3 regions of the Verrucosispora sp. WMMA2044 genome follow, and region 3 is predicted to be linked to each of the others. Evidence: riboswitches for the same ligand, from Rfam matches in the RefSeq annotation. Region 3 holds a riboswitch; each other region holds the start of a gene.
What was found. A riboswitch is a leader RNA that binds a small molecule or an ion and turns the genes downstream of it on or off. The one in region 3 is predicted to bind cyclic di-AMP.

Region 1 (5,574 bases), 1.8 Mb from region 3:
CCGTCGATCGACCGACGCCCGCCGCCGCGCCCGGGTACGCGAGCCGCTTGCCGTCGCTGACCGGTCTGCGGTGGATCGCCGCGCTGCTGGTCTTCGGTTTCCACGCCGGCACCATGCGCATCATCGCCGACCCCGGCCCGCAGGCCGTGGTGGGGGAGATCTTCACCCTGGGCCTGTCCGGGGTGCAGTTCTTCTTCATCCTCAGCGGTTTCGTGCTGGTCTGGTCGATGCGGCCCGGCGCCTCCCGCCGCCGGTTCTGGCGGCGACGACTCGCCAAGATCTATCCGAACCACCTGGTGCTGTGGGCGCTGGCCATGCTGGCGATGCTCTGGTTCGCCGACCCGATCAACCCGGTGGCGGCGCTGGAGAACCTCTTCCTCGTCCAGGCCTGGGATCCCCGCCCCGGCCACTTCTACAGCGTCAACAACGTCAGCTGGTCGCTCTCCTGCGAACTGTTCTTCTACCTGTGTCTGCCGTTGGCGCTGCCGGCGGTGCGACGGGCCCGACCGTGGCTGCTGTGGGCCGTGGTGATCGCGGTGCCGCTGCTGACGCTGGCGCTCTGGCCCGGGCAGGCGCTGGTGCCGGAGCAGAGTCGCTGGTGGTTCACCCAGGTCTTCCCGCTGGTCCGTTCGCTGGAGTTCTGGATGGGCGTGGCCGCCGCCGAACTCATGCTGCGCGGTCGCTGGCGGGGGCCACGACTGCCGCTGGCCAGTCTGATCTTCGTCGTGACCTGGGTGGCGGCCGCTCAGTGGATCCGGGCGGAATTCTGGGCGGCACTGCTGTCGGCGGCGTACGTCCTGGTGATCGCCGCGGCGGCCGACGCGGACGTGCACGGGCGGCGCTCACCGCTGCGCTCCCGACCGATGGTCTGGCTGGGTGAGGTCTCCTTCGCCTTCTACCTGGTGCACGTCTTCGTGATCATGACGATTCTGCGGGTGACCGGCGACTGGGGCACGGGCCTGCCCGGCTGGTGGGGCCCGGTCGCGGTGTTCGGCTTCCTGCTGCTCACCCTGGGACTGGCCGCGCTGTTGCACCGGTACGTGGAACAGCCGATGATGCGCCGCCTGGCCCCGTCCCGGCCGCCACGACCCGGCCGGCAGAACGGCGCGGCGCGGTCCGCGACGTCGGATGGCGGGTGGTCCACGACGCCGGGTGGCACGGCGCGAGCCACGGAGTCGAACGGTGCCCCGCGATCCGGGACGCCGGGCGGACCGGTCGTGGACGGGCTGCCGCGCCAGCGGGTGTCCGGTGGCAGCGACCCGGACCCCGCCACCGGCCCGGAGCAGGACCGCCCCGTCCATCAGGGACGGTAGGCGGCCGGCAGGCTGACCTGCGCGTATCGACGTACGTGGCCGACTCGCCGGACGGTACGACACGCCCGGGGACCGGTGTGTGCGGGCGGGCGGTGGCGGTAGCGTGACGAGGTGCCTCCCGCCGCGCCCGCCCGTCCGCTGTGGTGGTTGGCGCGCTGGGCCGCGCGGCTGCTGACCGGGCTCGCGGTCGCCGCCGCCTTCACCCTCGGCGCCTGGGCCCTGCCCGACCAGTCACCCGCCGCCGCATCGCCGGCCGCCGCCGTCGCACCGGACCTGGCCCGCGAAGTCGCCGCACCCCTCGACCTGGCCGGTCTCGACCTGGTGACCGGCCTCGACCCGGTCGGCCTGGCGACGCCGACCGTGCGCGGTGCCGGTGGCGCCGACCTGGCCGGGGTGTCCGCGTCGTCCACCGGACCGCGCGCTGCTGACGCGGCGGAGGCGACCGGGTCGCCGATCGCGCGGGACGCCGGTGACTTCGCCGGGTCCGGGATTCCCGCGATGCCACCGGCGGCCGGTGGCCAGCCCGGGCTGACGGCGCTCGACAGCGGCACCGCCGGCGTCACGCGGGGGTCGCCGGCTCGGGTGACGGGTGTCCGAGTCGCCCGCGCCCCACCGCACGCCTGATCCTGGCGACCCTTTCCGCGCCTCCAGACCGCGCCCGGCCGCGCCTCGGCGCCGAGCACGGCCAGCCCGTCGCCGCCGGTCGCGCCGTCGATGCTCGCCATGACCGGCGGCACCGCCCGCCAACCCGGCAACCGCGCCGCAACGCCATCCGCTGCCGGTACGACCACCGACGCCGTACCGATGTCTTTGAGGTGCCGACATGGAGAAGACCGTTCTCTACCAGTTCCTGATCGAGGTGCCACGCGCCGCCGCCATCTGGTCGGTTCTGCTGGTGCTCGCGCTGGGCGTACTCACCGTGCTGGTCGCCCGCCCGGAGCCGGCCGGGCCGGTGGAGAAGACCACCGACCAGGATGCGGTCCGCGCCGCGACCGAGGAGGCCGACCTGCGCCGATACGCCGGGGAGGTGGCGGTCGCGGCAGCCGGTGCCGGGCAGAACGCCGAGCGACGGCGTACGGCGTGGCGGGTGGCCCAGGCGGAGCTGGACCGCGCCTGGGCCGCGTACGACCAGGCGGAGGCCGCCGCCCGTCGGCTGGCCGGCGTCACCGGGCTGTCGGCCCCGCGCACCCCGCGCACCCCGGCCGAGTACGCGGCTCGGGAACGCTGGCTGCACCGGGCCGCGATGGCTGCCCACTGGCGCGGTGACCTGACCGCCCGACAGCTCACCGACGTGCTGGCGCACCGGTCCGGTTGGGACCCCCGACGTCACCCGGCCGAGCAGGAGGCGGTCCTCGCCCGGGTGGTGCGCGACAACCGTCTGGCCGCCTATCGATCGGCCGCCGAGCGGGAGCGTGACCTGTGGCGGGCGGCGGAACTGGCCACCGAGGCGGCCCGCAGCCTCTCCGCCGAGGCGTACGCGGCCGCCGAGCGGCTCCGACCGACCCGACCGCCCGTCTCCGGTCGAGCCACCGCCGGGCGGCCCGACCTGGTCCCGCGCTGGCGTCCGGCTCGGCTCGGCTGAAATTCCGTGAGCTGGGTCACATTGCTCGAAATTCGGTCACTGTTCGTAGGTGAGGCGATTACCGCAGTAATCCCCGGCGAGATTTTCCCCTGCCGTCCGGTTGTCACCCGAAGGCGCCCGGGATGCCGTCGGTCCCATTGAGTGACGCCAGTTCCCGGTTACCCGAAAATTGCCTGGCTCGATCATGTTTAAGCAGGTCAGAGCGGGTTGGCTTCGAGGTGACCGGCCAGTAGTGTCAGCGCGTCCGGTGCGGTAACCGATCGCAGGAAGCGACGCCGTACCGACCCGCTCAATCGTGAACTCACGAACCGGGGACCCACTGCACCACTGGGGTGAATCCGCGAGCCTCGGCCCGCGGTAGGGCGACTTCCCGCCCGAATCCGTCAGCTAACCCGGTCGGCGGTGACGGAAGGAGTACCAACCCTCGTGCAGTCCGATGTGATTCCCCCGTTCCCCCGCCTCCACGGCACCGCGGTGCCCGTGCTCGCCGGCCCGACCGCCGCGAGCTGACCCCGGTCATCGCCACCGCCCGGGTTCTTCCGGGCGTACCCCTTGAACGGCCTGTCCCGCTCGCCCGGGCGGTCGTCGGCGTCCCGTTGCCGACCCGACCGCCGGAGCCGGTGTGCCGTTCTCCCCTCAGCCCGTGGAGGAATCCGTGAAGCACACCCTTTCCCGCCGGCTCCGCCGGCTGGTCAGCGAACGCCCCTATCAGCTCGTTGCCGGATCCGCCGTGGCCCTCGTCCTGGCCACCGGCACCGGAGCCGCCCTCGCCGGCACCGGGAACACCCCGGCCCCCGCGCAGGCCACCACCGCCGCCGAACTGTCCGGCGACACGGTGGCCGCGCCGAGCCAGGCGGAGGTCGCGCCGTCGACCGCCGCACCGAGCAGCGCCGCACCGAGCAGCGCCGCGCCGAGCAGCGCCGCGCCGGCCAGCCCGGCACCGGCAAGCGCCACCGCCTCGCCGTCGCCGAAGCCCAGCTCGGCCACCCCGGACCCGGATCTGACCAGCAAGAAGGCGGCACCGAAGCCGCCCGCCTCGAAGGTCCTGGCGTACGACCACCAGGCCCAGATCAACGGCTACTACTGCGGTCCCGCCGCGGTGCGTAACGCGCTGAGCGCCGCCGGTGTCGCGCGCAGCCAGGACGCCCTGGCCAGCCAGCTCGGCACCACGTTCGCGGGCACCAACTCGGCCGAGGACACCACCCGCGTCCTCAACGCCGTCGTCAAGGGCGACCCGTACGAGACCACGATGATCCGTGGCGGTGCGGCCAGCCCGGCCCAGATGGACCAGCTCCAGGCGGACGTCGTCACCGCCGTCAGCGACGGGCGGGGCGTCGTGGTGAACGTCGCCGGCACCGTCACCGACACCGACGGCCGCTGGCACTCCTTCCCCGGCGGGCACTACATCGCCGTGGTCGGCTACAAGGACTCCGGGCGGCTGGTGAAGATCGCCGACTCGGCGGACGCCTCGTACCCGTCGTACTGGCTCAGCACCATCGACCTGGCCAACTGGGCCGCCACCCGCGGCTACTCGGCCTGATCGCACCGGTCCCGCTGCACACCCGGAAGCCCTCGGCCCGCCGGCCGAGGGCTTCCGGGTACGTACGTCAGGCGTGCGGGCCGTGCTGCTTCGCCTGGCCGACGAAGCTCGCCCAGGCCGCCGGGGTGAAGGCCAGCGTGCCGCCGTCGCGATCCTTGGTGTCGCGGACCAGCACGATGCCCGTCAGGTTGTCGGCGACCTCCACACAGTCGCCGCCGCCGGCGCCGCTGCGGGTGGACTTGCGCCAGGTCGCGCCGTTCAGATCCACGGCTTCACCACATCCTTCATCAGCTCGATCGACTGGCGGCCGGACAGTGCCTCGTTGCGCACCGTCTCCCACCGGGACAGCAGGGCGGTCAGGTCGTCGTCCTTGTCGGCGAGAACGCCGCCAAGTTGAGTTTCGAGATTAGCCACCCAGCCGCCGTCCGCGCCCCTCGCCAGGGTGAAGGGGCCGGTCAGTCCGATGTGCATGCCGACGCCGGTGGGCACCAGGTGCACGCTGATGTTGGGCCGGGTGGCCAGCTCCATGAGGTGGTGCACCTGCTCGACCAGCACGTCCTTCAGCTCCTCGTCGACCCGCCGCAGCACCACCTCGTCGATCACCGCGACGAGTTGCGGCGGGTCGTCCTGCTCCAGCACCGCCTGCCGGGCCATCCGGTTGGCCAGCCGACGCTCCACCCCCGCCTCGGTCAGCGCGGCGTCGGTCCGGATCACCGCGCGGGCGTAGCGCTCGGTCTGGAGCAGGCCCGGCACCAGCGTCGGCTGGTAACAGCGGAGCTGCCGGGCGTTGCGCTCGGCCTCCAGGTAGGGCAGGAACCACGAGGGTTGGCGCAGCACCTCCGCCGTGCGCAGCAACTCCTCGAACATGCCCCCGGTCTGAAGCACCTCGTCGGCCCGCTTCGCGTACGGCCGGTCGAGGGGACGGGTGCCCACCTCCACAGCGGACACCAGCGACGCCGAGTAGTTCGTCCGCCGACCGAATTCCTCCTGGTTCATGCCGGCCGCGGCTCGCAGCCGGCGGAGCTGCGTACGGATCAACTCGTGCAGGTCGGAAGGCTGCTCGCGTTCCATGTCCCCTCCACCGGGTCTACGTAGATCGCCAAGGGGCCGCCAGGGGCCGGTTCGGGGCACCCGGAACC
Region 2 (5,574 bases), 1.9 Mb from region 3:
CATCGCGGCGCTGGTGCCGCTGGCCTCCTCCAACGGGGCGGCCACCACCACGTCCAGGCCCCGGTCGACGGCCGCCCGGGCCAGCGCCTGGATGCCCGGCGCGGCGATCCCGTCATCGTTGGTGATCAGGACCCGTAGCCTCACCGGCCACCCGCCCGTTGCGCCAGCTCGTCGGGGGTGGTCCGCTCCTGCGGACGGCTGCCCGCCGGTTCGAGTCGGACCCGGTCGACGAGGCCGTTGATCGAGTCGAGTCGGCCGGTGCCGAGGCCGTGCCGGGTGACGTTGAGTGCGCCGGCCGCCGCGCCGGTACGGATCGCCGTGCGCACATCGCCGCCCCGGGCCACCACGGCGGCGACCCCGGCGGTCATCGAGTCGCCCGCCCCGCGGGGGTCGGCCGCCTCCAGGCGCGGCATCCGCACCGTGAACACCTCGCCGTCGACGAGTGCCAACGCGGGCTTGTCGGCCCGGCTGACCACCACGTTCTCGGCACCGGAGGCGTGCAGGTCGTACATCGCGCGGGTGAGCTGTTCCTCGTCGTCGCCCTCGGCCCGCCCGTCGGCGATCAGCTCCTCGTGACTGACCTTGAGGAAGAAGACCCCGCTTTCCAGGACGGCCGTCAGGTGCTCGCCGCAGAGGTCCACCACCACCCGGCCGCCGTTGGCGCCGAGATCGGCGGCAAAACGCCGGTAGAGGTCGGCGGGGACCAGGGACGGATGGTTCGGGCCGCTCAACACGCTCACCGGCGCGCGCAGGCCCTCGCCGAGCGCGAGGTTGTACAGCTCGTCCAGCTCGTGCCGGCTCAACGGTTGGCCGATCACGTCGACGACCTCCCGACGGGTACCTTCGCGACGGTCGTGCACGTACCCGCCGGTGCCACCGGAGTCGCGGGCCACCACCTTGAGGTCGACCCCCTCGCTGACCAGCAACGGCTCCAGCACCTGCCCGACCTCGCCCCCGAGTGCCGCGCAGAGCACCACGTCGACGCCGAGGGACAGCACCATCCTGGCCTGCCACACCCCCTGCCCGCCCGGGTGCAGGTGCAGCTCCGGTGCGTCGCTCGGCTGGTCGATGGTGACGGTCAGCAGCGGGGTCGGCGCGAAGATCATGACGCGGCCGCTCATGAACGCACTCCGTGGTCCGTACCGTCGCCGGGCCTGGCGATTCGCTCGTCCATGGGCGTTCCTCCCGCTAGCGGACAAATACCGCTTACTGGTACGACGGTATCCAACGAGACGCGTCGACGCGCGCCGAAGGGACGGTGCCCGGCCGGCCGACGGAAAAACGCAACGCCGGGTGAACCGCTCGTGAAGAGCGGTTCACCCGGCGCGACGAGGAGGTCAGTACACCGACAGGTGAACGTGGTTGGTGTGGTCGCTGGACGGGTCACCGCGGGCACCGCTGTACGACTTCCAGCCGCTGCTGGGCAACCAGATCTGCCTGTACCAGATCACGTAGAGCACCGCGAGCCGGTCGGCGTTGTTGACGAAGTACGCCGCCAGGTTGTTGCCGTAGGTCCGGTCACCTCCGGTCGCGTCCCCGCCGAAGCCCTTCTTCTGGGCCGCGAAGTCGCAGGCCCGACCCTTCGGGTGCTCGCCCGAGCCGCCGGAGCGGTAGCAGGAGACGTACCGGGTGAAGCCAGCCGACTTGGCCTGCTTCAGCGCGTGCAGGGTGCGTGGGGTGATGCAGCCGTTGGCCGGGGTGGGGTCGTTGACGCTGCACGACTCCGAGGGCCACGACCCGTCGGAGTTACGCGGAGCGGGCTTGGCGGTGGGACTCGACCCGCCGCTACGCGACGGTGACCGGGCGGCCCGTTCGGCGGCCCTGGCCCGCTCGGCCGCCTCGTCCCGCTCGATGGCCACGGTCAACGCCCGCTCGGCCTGGTCCTTGCGCTTGGCCATCACGGCCACCTGCTTGCGCTGTTCCTGGATCTCCGCGTCCAGGGCCAGCTTGGTGGCGCTGACCTCGTCCCGGGCGGTCTGGAGTTCCCGCAGCGCACGGTCCTCATTGGCGGCCACCGCGTCCAGCGCCGCCGCCCGGTCCATGAAACCGGCCGGTGACCCGCTGTTGAGCAGCGCCGACGCGGCACCCAGCCGTCCGGTGCGGTACGCCTGCGCGGCGATCTCGGCGACCTTGGTACCGCGCTCGGCGACCTGGCTCTCGGTCGTCTTGAGCTGCTCGGCCAGCTTCTTCTGTCGCTTCACCGAGCGGTCGAGCGCCGTCTTGGCGTCGAGATAGCCCTTGCTGGCCGCCTCCAACTGGGCCCGTAGTGCCGGGGTGCCGCCCTCGTCGTCCACATCTCCCGGTGCCGCCGCGCGCAACGCCTGCGGTGCGGCGGTCGCTGGGGAGAAGGGAGCCAGCGCGACGCCGAGGGTGAGGGCGAGCGCGGCGGCGATCAGGGCCGCCGTACGGGCGGCCGGTCTTACCGTTGCCACTGCTGGCATGCACATGTCCTTCCGTCAGCCGCCGACCGGGTTAGCTGACGGGTTCGGGACGGAAGATCCCTACCGCTGGCGCGGATACACCCCAGGAACGTGGTTCCCCGGTTCGCCCTGGCGGGCGATTAGGCGGCGGCCGCCGCCGGCACCGGTGGGTGCCGCCTGGCGGTGGCCGGGTCAGAGCCTACCGGTGCGCACGTGACCGGTGCAGCTGCTGTTACTGCTGGTGTTCGGTTGTTGACTAGTAGACCAGAGCAAATCGGACAATAACCTACTTTTCTCCGATTGGCCTGGTCACCACCGCACCGACCCGCAACCCCCGGGGTCGGTACGCGGCTCGACCTGGAGGGTCGCGTGTTCGATCTGGAAGTCCTCGTGCAGCGCCGAGCGGGCCGCCGCCAGGACGGTGCCGACATCGGCGTCCGGACTGACGGTCAGGTGTGCGGAGGCGACCTCCATTCCGGAGGTCAACGTCCAGACGTGCAGGTCGTGGACGCCGGCCACGCCCGGTACCGCGGCCAGCCGGTCGTGCACCGCGGTGACCTGCAGGTGCTCCGGTGCGGCCTGGACCAGGATGCGTACCGCTGCCCGGCCCAGGCGCCAGGTGCGGGGCAGGATGAACACGGCGATCGCGACCGCCACCAGCGGATCGGCCCACCACCAGTCGGTCACGGCGATCAGCAGGGCGGCCGCGATCACGCCCAGCGAGCCCAGCAGGTCCGCCAGCACCTCCAGGTAGGCCCCCCGCAGGTTGATGCTCTCCCGCGCCCCCGGGCGCAACAGCGCGAACGCGGCGACGTTGGCGAGCAGGCCGAGCGCCGCCACCACCAGAACCGGGCCGGCGAGCACCTCGGGCGGATCCCCGAATCGACGTACCGCCTCGATCAGCACGTACACCGCGACGCCGGAGAGCAGTACGGCGTTGGCCAGGGCCGCGAGCACCTCCAGCCGGTAGAGCCCGAAGGTGCGTTGTGGGTCGGTGTCGGCCCGCCGGGTGGCGGCCACGGCCGCGAGGGCCATGCCGATGCCCAGCACATCGGTGAACATGTGCCCGGCGTCGGAGAGCAGGGCCAGCGAACCGGTCCGTAAAGCGGTGCCTGCCTCGATCAGCATCAGGGCGCTGAGCAGGGCGAACGCCGCCCACAGCCGGCCGGAGTGGCGGTGTGCGGCGGTTGAGACCGCAGCGTGGTGGTGGTCATGGCCGGCGCCCACCCAGACACCTTGCGTCGTCAGGCGGGCCGGGGACGGACCTATGCCAACATCGCTATGAGTGCAATCGTCGGCTCGCGATCTCAACCGGTCGCCTCGACGGTGGTCAACCGCTGGGTGGCCCGGGACAGCGCGACGTAGAGAGTACGGACACCGGCGCCGGGCTCCGCCCGGATCTCCGCCGGGGCGACCAGCACCACCCCGTCGTACTCCATGCCCTTGGCCTCCAGGCTGGTCACCACCTGCAACCGATCGCCGCCATGGGCTCCCAGCCAGGCCGCGACCTGGTCCCGTCGCGGCACCGGCGTGATCACCCCGACGGTGCCCTCCACCTCGCCGAGCAGGGCGCTGGCGGCCGTCACGACGGTGGTCTCCAACTCGGGCGCCGGCACCACGAGCCGCACCGGATCGATCCCGGTGGAGCGGACCGCGGTGGGCAGCGCGAGATCGGGGTACGCCCGCCGGATCTCGGCCGCCGCCACCGCGAAGATCTCGGCCGAGTTGCGGTAGTTCGTGGTGAGCGTGAAGCGGTGCCGACGACGGCGCCCCAGCGCCTGGTCGCGGGCCCGGGCCAACTCCTGCGGATCCCCCGTCCACGCGGTCTGCGCCGGGTCGCCCACCACCGTCCAGGACGCCAACCGGCCGCGCCGGCCCACCATCCGCCACTGCATCGGTGAGACGTCCTGGGACTCGTCGACCACCAGGTGGGCGTAGTCGCGGTAATCCTCGGGGCGCTCCCGGGCGGCCTGCCGGGCGGCCCGCTGCCGGTCGGCGAACGTGCTCAGCTCGCGTACCCCACCGGCCAACTGGAACGGGTCCCGCTTCCGGCGGGCAGCGCGCATCGGCTTGCCGAGCAGCGCGTCCAGCTCGTCCAGCAGCGCGACGTCGGCGACGGTCAGACCATCCGTGGCCAACCCCCGGTAGGCCGAGCCGAGCAGCCGGATCTCGGCGCCGGAGAGCAGTCCCGCGCCGTACCGGCGCAACCGCTGCGGATCGGCCAACCAGGCGAGCACGTGCCGCGGATGCAGCCGGGGCCACCACGCCTTCAGGAAGTCGCGGAAATCGGTCCGGTCGATCAGCTCGTCCTCGAAGGCGCGCTGCTCGGGCAACCCGGCGATGCCCAGCCGGCGGGCCTGCGCCCAGAGCGCGGCGAGCACGCCGTCGAAGCCGGCCCGACGCACCTCGTTGCGGCGGGCGCCACGAGGCAGCGCCCGCTCCCGGATGGCGTCCAGCTCGGCCCGCTCCAGCCGCAGCAGCGTGCCCCGGTACAGCAGGCGCAGCTCGGGCGGGGCGTCGGGCACCGCGTCCCGGGCGGCCCGTTCCAGCACCCGGCGCATCCGCAGCGAACCCTTGACCGCCGCCACCTCGGGCGGGTCGGTGCGGGTGGCCACCACCCCGGGGAACAGGGTGCCCAGCGAGTGCAGGGTGGCGGTGTCCTCACCAAGCGACGGCAGCACCGAGGCGATGTACTCGACGAAGACCGAGGAGGGGCCGATCACCAGGATGCCGCCCCCGGCGTACCGGCTGCGGTCGGTGTAGAGCAGGTATGCCGCGCGATGCAGCGCCACCGCCGTCTTGCCGGTGCCCGGGCCACCGGAGACGATCGTGACGCCCGAGCCGGGGGAGCGGATCGCCTCGTCCTGCTCGCGCTGGATGGTGGCCACGATGTCCCGCATGCCGCGACCGGTGGTCCGGGACAGGGTGGCCAGCAGCGCGCCGTCGCCGACCACCGGCATGTCCGGTGGGGCGGCGTCCGGGTCCAGCAGGTCGTCCTCGATCCGGGTGACCCGCTCGCGGCTGGACTGGATCGTGCGGCGCCGGACGACGCCGAGCGGCTCGGCCGGCGTCGCCTGGTAAAAGGCGGCGGCGGCCGGGGCCCGCCAGTCCACCACCAGGGTGGTGGCGTCCTCGTCGCGAATACCGAGTCGCC
Region 3 (5,574 bases):
TCGAGGATCGGGCGAAGAAGACCACCCGGGCGGTCGCGACCCTGCTCAACGAGGCGGGTGTCTCGTTCGCCATCCTCGGTGAGGGGGAGACCTGCTCCGGTGACCCGGCCCGCCGCATCGGCAACGAGTTCGTCTTCCAGATGCTCGCCCAGCAGAACGTCGAGACCCTGAACGAGGCGTTCGAGGGCCGGGAGAAGGCCAAGCGCAAGATCGTGGCCACCTGCCCACACTGCTTCAACACCCTGGGCAACGAGTACGGCCAGCTGGGCGGCGAGTTCGAGGTGGTGCACCACACCCAGTTGCTGGCCCACCTGGTCGCCACCGGCAGGCTCACCCCGGTGCAGCCGGTCGACGGCGGGGTGACCTACCACGATCCCTGCTACCTCGGCCGGCACAACCGGGTCTTCACCCCGCCGCGTGAGGTGCTCGGCAGTGCGATCCAGGGCGAGTTGACCGAGATGCCCCGCAACAGCGAGCGCTCCTTCTGCTGCGGTGCGGGTGGTGCCCGCATGTGGATGGAGGAGCGCATCGGCAAGCGGATCAACGTGGACCGGGTCGAGGAGGCCATGTCCACCGGGGCGAGGACGGTCGCCGTCGGTTGTCCGTTCTGTTCGACGATGCTCACCGACGGGGTGAACGGCAAGGGTGCCGGAGAGCAGGTCGAGGTCATCGACGTGGCCAGCGTTCTGCTCCGCTCGGTCAAGCCCGAGCAGGTCGGCGGCGCCGAGGAGACCACGCCGGTGGCCGGCTGACCGGCCCGAACACACCGGGCGGGGCGGCACCCCTATCCAGTGCCGCCCCGCCCGGTTTTGTATTGGCGTACGTAACTATAACGAATCGGCCGACACCCTTTGTGTGCGTACCGTCGCGCAAAGGTGAATGAGCCGTTGGTCGCCTTGATTCCCCACCTACCGTTCCCTAATGTGGGGCACCGACCGCCATGGGTCGTCGGATCCCGCCACATACCTCTCGCGGGACGCCCGGTGGTCGGTTGCAAAGGAGACGCTGCCGGTGGCAACCATGCCCCTCCATCGTCGTGCGCCGGGACGATCCCGTCCGGGTGGCCTGCGTAGGGCCGCCCGCGGGCTGGTCGTCCTGGTCGCCGCCGCCGCGGTCGGTGCCGGCCTGCTCGCCGCCCCCGCGTACGCCGAGCCCTCGGTCGACGAGATCGAGGCCCAGATCGACAAGCAGTGGCAGAAGCTGGAACCCACCATCGAGCAGTACAACAAGGTGCGCTCCCAGCTGCGGGTCAACAAGCAGAAGTCGAAGAGCCTGGAGAAGAAGATCCAGCCGCTGGCCCTGGAGACCGAGCTGGCGATGAACCGGGTGGCCGATCTCGCCTCCCGGTACTACATCACCGGCCCGTCCAAGGAGATCGGTGTCGTCCTGCTCAATTCGAAGCCGAACGAGCTCGGCGAGCAGATGGCCTTTCTCGACCGGCTCGCCTCGCAGGAGCGCCGCGAGCTCGAAGGCGTCATGAAGATCCGCAAGAAGTACGACGACCAGAAGGCCAAGCTCGACGCCCTGATCGCCGACCAGGAGGCGAAGCAGAAGCAGCTGGCGGCCAAGAAGAAGCAGATCGACGCCGAGATCAAGCGGCTGGAGAAGTCGCTGCCGGTGACGACGGTGAAGACCACCAACTGCCCGACCATCAACGGTGTGGTCAGCGACGCCGCCCGCACGGCCATCCGGACCGCGTGCGCCCAGGTCGGCAAGCCGTACGTCTGGGGTGCCACCGGCCCGAACTCGTTCGACTGCTCGGGTCTGACCCAGTACGCGTACAAGGCCGCGGGGATCTACCTCACCCACTTCACCGGTGCCCAGTGGAACGAGGGCAAGGCCGTCTCCCGCGCCGATGCCCGTCCCGGCGATCTGGTCTTCTTCCGCAGCGACGTGAGCCACGTCGGGCTGTACCTCGGCAACAACCAGATGGTGCACGCGGCTCGCGCCGGCAAGCCGGTGAACGTCTCGCCCATCACGACCATGCCGGTCGCCGGTTTCCGCCGCCCCGGCTGAGCCGCCACCAGCGTCCGCTGAGCGGTCGCGTAGGAACGCCCGAGGGCCCCCGGTCAAGTCGACGGGGGCCCTCGCCGTTGTCGGGTATCAGCACCCACGGTAACGGTGCGGTTGTGTTGCGTATCGACGCCGATCGTCCCTACGCTGGGCAATCGTCGGCCGCTGGCAGGTCCGCCCAGCCCGGGCGGTAACGGTCCGACACCGCCGAATCGCTCGTCAGCGAGCCGGGGAACCAGGTACCCGGGGTGAATCCGTGACGGTCACGGTAGGGCGTCCCTTCCCGCCCGAACCCGTCAGCTAACCCGGTAGGCGGTAGCGGAAGAAGGAGTGCTGAGCCCGGTGGCAGACCATGCCCCGCGGCCACCGTCACTGCGGCCGGGGATGCCCGGCCGACCGACGGCGGCGCCGCGTTCCAGCTGGTACCGCTGCATTCTCGCCGGCCTGGCCGCGACCGCTGTGATGCTGGTCGGCGGCGCGACGCAGGCCCGGGCCGAGCCCACGGTCGCCGACATCGAGCGCCAGATCGACGAGGACTGGAATCGGCTCGAACCCGTCATCGAGCAGCACAACGCGACCCGGCAGGACCTGGCCGGCAAGCGGCGGGAGGCGGACGCGCTGGCCGCCCGGATGGCACCGCTGCAACGCCAGGTGGACGAGGCCATGGACCGGGTCGGCAAGCTCGCCGCCCGCGCGTACAAGGGCGAACAGGTCCGGGTCGTCAACACGCTGCTCGGCAGCCGGTCGCCGGGCGAGGTGGTCGAGCAGCTCGGGCTGCTCGACCGGTACGCCCGCGTGCAGCAGCAGGACGTGCGGCACGCGAGTGACCTGCGCGACGAACTCGCCGCCGCCAAGGCCGGCCTGGACCGCACGATCGGCGAGCTGACCCGTACCGAGGCTGATCTCGCCGAGCGGCGGCGACAGATCGACGCCGAGATCGACAGGTTGCAACGGCTCCGGCTGCGGGCGTACGGGAAGGGTGGTGGTGGGCCGCTACGGCCGGCGCCCTGCCCGGCCAGCTACCCGGGTGGTGCGGCCGGCGAGGCGGTGACCTTCGCCTGCGCCCAGATCGGCAAGCCGTACTCCTGGGGCGCCGAGGGGCCCGACGCGTACGACTGTTCCGGGCTGACGTTGGCCGCCTGGTCGCGGGCCGGTGTCGCACTGCCGCACAACGCGGCGAGACAGCGCCGGGTCACCGAGTCGGTCAGTCGCGGCGCGTTGCGCCCCGGCGACCTGGTCTTCTACTACCGGGACCTGCACCATGTCGGGATGTACGTCGGCGACGGCTGGGTGGTGCACGCCTCCCGGGCGGGTCAACCGGTCAAGATGAAGCGGCTGGACAGCAGCCCGGTGCACAGTTTCGGCCGGCCCGGCTGAGGATCTGCGGTGTCAGCGGGTGGGCCAGGTGCGCCAGCTCTGCCAGGCACGACTGGGCGTCGGGCCGCGCTGACCCTGATAGCGGGAGCCGTAGACGGCCGAGCCGTACGGATGCTCGGCCGGCGAGGAGAGCCGGAAGATGCAGAGCTGCCCGATCTTCATCCCCGGCCAGAGGGTGATCGGCAGGTTTGCCACGTTGGACAGTTCCAGGGTGACGTGACCGGAGAAGCCGGGGTCGATGAAGCCGGCGGTGGAGTGGGTGAGCAGGCCGAGCCGTCCCAGGCTGGACTTGCCTTCGAGGCGGCCGGCGAGCTGGTCGCCCAGCGAGATGACCTCGAGCGTGGAGGCGAGGACGAACTCGCCCGGGTGCAGCACGAACGCCTGGCCGTCGGGCACCTCGACCGCGGAGGTGAGGTCGTCCTGTCGGGTGGCCGGGTCGATGTGGGTGTAGAGGTGGTTGTTGAAGACCCGGAAGAGTTTGTCCAGACGTACGTCGATGCTGGAGGGCTGCACCAGGGTGGGCTCGAACGGTTCGAGCGCCAGGGTGCCCGCCTTGATCTCGGAGACCAGGTCGCGGTCGGAGAGCAGCATCGCCACACCATAGCTGCCGGTATGCGACACGCGTGCCGGACTACCCGCTTCGAACGTGTGTTCGATAGGATGTCGGCATGGCTTCCTGGTCCGAATTCGCCGCTGACGAGCCTCGACTCGCCGACGGGATCCGCCTTCTCATGCAGCAGTACGGCCCGGGCTTCGGCTACCTGGCCACGGTCCGCGCCGACGGCGGACCCCGGGTGCACCCGGTCTCTCCGGTGATCACCGACGACGGTCTCTACTGCTTCGTGATCGACTCACCGAAGCGGCGCGACCTGGAGCGCGACGGCCGTTACGCGCTGCACTCGTTCCCGCCGGAGGAGAGCGACGACGAGGCGTACGTCGCCGGGCGCGCCCGGCCCGTCACGGACGATGCCACCGTCGCCCGGCTGGCGTTCGCGGCGCGGGCCGCCCCGCACGCCGACTGGCGCCTGTTCGAGTTCACGGTCGACGTGGCGATGCTGGCCCGACGGGAGCAGTCGGTGGCTGGGCCGAGCGAGCTGGCGGCCCGTCCGGCGGTCCAGGTCTGGCTCGACCCGGCGGGCGCCACGCCCCAGGCCGCGCGCCCGGTGCCGGCCCACTCCGGGCGGCACCACAGCCGCGCCGCCTGACCCACACGCGCAGGTGCCGGCCCCGTTCGACGGAGCCGGCACCTGCGGTACGCGGTGCGGTGAACGCGCTATGCCGCGCGGTAGGAGTTCCAGGCGTTGATCATGCGGGTGGCCTGGCCCGGGGTGAACTGGTACATGCAGCCGTCGTACGAGTAGTCCATGAAGTTGGTGATCGGGTCCAGGCCCGAGCTTGAGCAGGTGTCCCGGCCGGTCGGGCAGCCGCTGGCCGGCGAGGCCTCGGCAGGGGTGTCCGACACCTGGTCACCGCTGCCGGAGCAGCCGCCCTGGAAGGTGTGGTACAGGTTCAGCCAGTGGCCGACCTCGTGGGTGCCGGTGTCACCCTGGTTGTAGTTGGTGGCGGTGCCGCCGGGCAGCGACTCGCTGAGCACGACCACGCCGTCCATCACGTTCAGGCTGCGCTGCGGGAAGGTCGCCCAGCCCAGCAGGTTGTTGCTGAGCGCGCCGAGGTAGATGTTGAGCGTCGCCTTGTTGCCCTGCCGCAGCTGGGTCTTCATCTGCCGCTCGGCCGACGAGCCCTGCCGGATCGGGTACCACGACGAGTTGGTCACCCGGTTGATGCTCTGCAACTGGAACGCGAAGGCGGTCGCGGCGCCACCCGTCGCACCGCTGAACGACTGGTTCAGCACGTTGATCTGGGACTGGATCATCGAGTCGGGGATGTTTCCGCCGGCCCGGGTCGTGTCGCGGCGAATCACGTGCACCACCACCGGGATGGTGACCGAGGCCGCAGCGGCCTGGGCGCTCAGCGTGCGTTGGCCAACTCGCTTGGCGCGCTCTTGCAGGATGTCGGCGAACTCGGCCTCGCGCTGGTGCACCTGGGCGAGGGTCAACTGGTTCGGATCGTGCTTGACGGCGCTGCCACCCTTGGCCCGGGCCAGGGTGCCCGTCGGATCCTCACACACCTCGTCGGCCGTGAGGGCGGCCGCCGCCGGGCTCGCGGTCGTGGTGGCGGCCGGCA

Region 1: another riboswitch for cyclic di-AMP. It lies ahead of O3597_RS15990 (C39 family peptidase); the one in region 3 lies ahead of O3597_RS24500 (NlpC/P60 family protein).
Region 2: another riboswitch for cyclic di-AMP. It lies ahead of O3597_RS04410 (hypothetical protein); the one in region 3 lies ahead of O3597_RS24500 (NlpC/P60 family protein).

Annotation. Positions count from the first base shown of each region.
Region 1 covers NZ_CP114913.1:3,527,613-3,533,186, reverse strand. The annotation lists gene O3597_RS16005 (acyltransferase) at 1-1,313, shown strand, start outside; gene O3597_RS16000 (hypothetical protein) at 1,425-1,937, shown strand; gene O3597_RS15995 (hypothetical protein) at 2,137-2,895, shown strand; cyclic di-AMP (ydaO/yuaA leader) riboswitch at 3,172-3,312, shown strand; gene O3597_RS15990 (C39 family peptidase) at 3,539-4,435, shown strand; gene O3597_RS15985 (DUF397 domain-containing protein) at 4,503-4,697, opposite strand; gene O3597_RS15980 (helix-turn-helix transcriptional regulator) at 4,694-5,506, opposite strand.
Region 2 covers NZ_CP114913.1:954,899-960,472, forward strand. The annotation lists gene O3597_RS04400 (5'/3'-nucleotidase SurE) at 1-144, opposite strand, end outside; gene O3597_RS04405 (PfkB family carbohydrate kinase) at 141-1,121, opposite strand; gene O3597_RS04410 (hypothetical protein) at 1,338-2,441, opposite strand; cyclic di-AMP (ydaO/yuaA leader) riboswitch at 2,446-2,577, opposite strand; gene O3597_RS04415 (cation diffusion facilitator family transporter) at 2,730-3,647, opposite strand; gene O3597_RS04420 (AAA family ATPase) at 3,728-5,574, opposite strand, start outside.
Region 3 covers NZ_CP114913.1:5,373,068-5,378,641, reverse strand. The annotation lists gene O3597_RS24510 ((Fe-S)-binding protein) at 1-752, shown strand, start outside; gene O3597_RS24505 (C40 family peptidase) at 1,021-2,016, shown strand; cyclic di-AMP (ydaO/yuaA leader) riboswitch at 2,209-2,343, shown strand; gene O3597_RS24500 (NlpC/P60 family protein) at 2,356-3,390, shown strand; gene dcd (dCTP deaminase) at 3,403-3,981, opposite strand; gene O3597_RS24490 (pyridoxamine 5'-phosphate oxidase family protein) at 4,059-4,595, shown strand; gene O3597_RS24485 (zinc metalloprotease) at 4,664-5,574, opposite strand, start outside.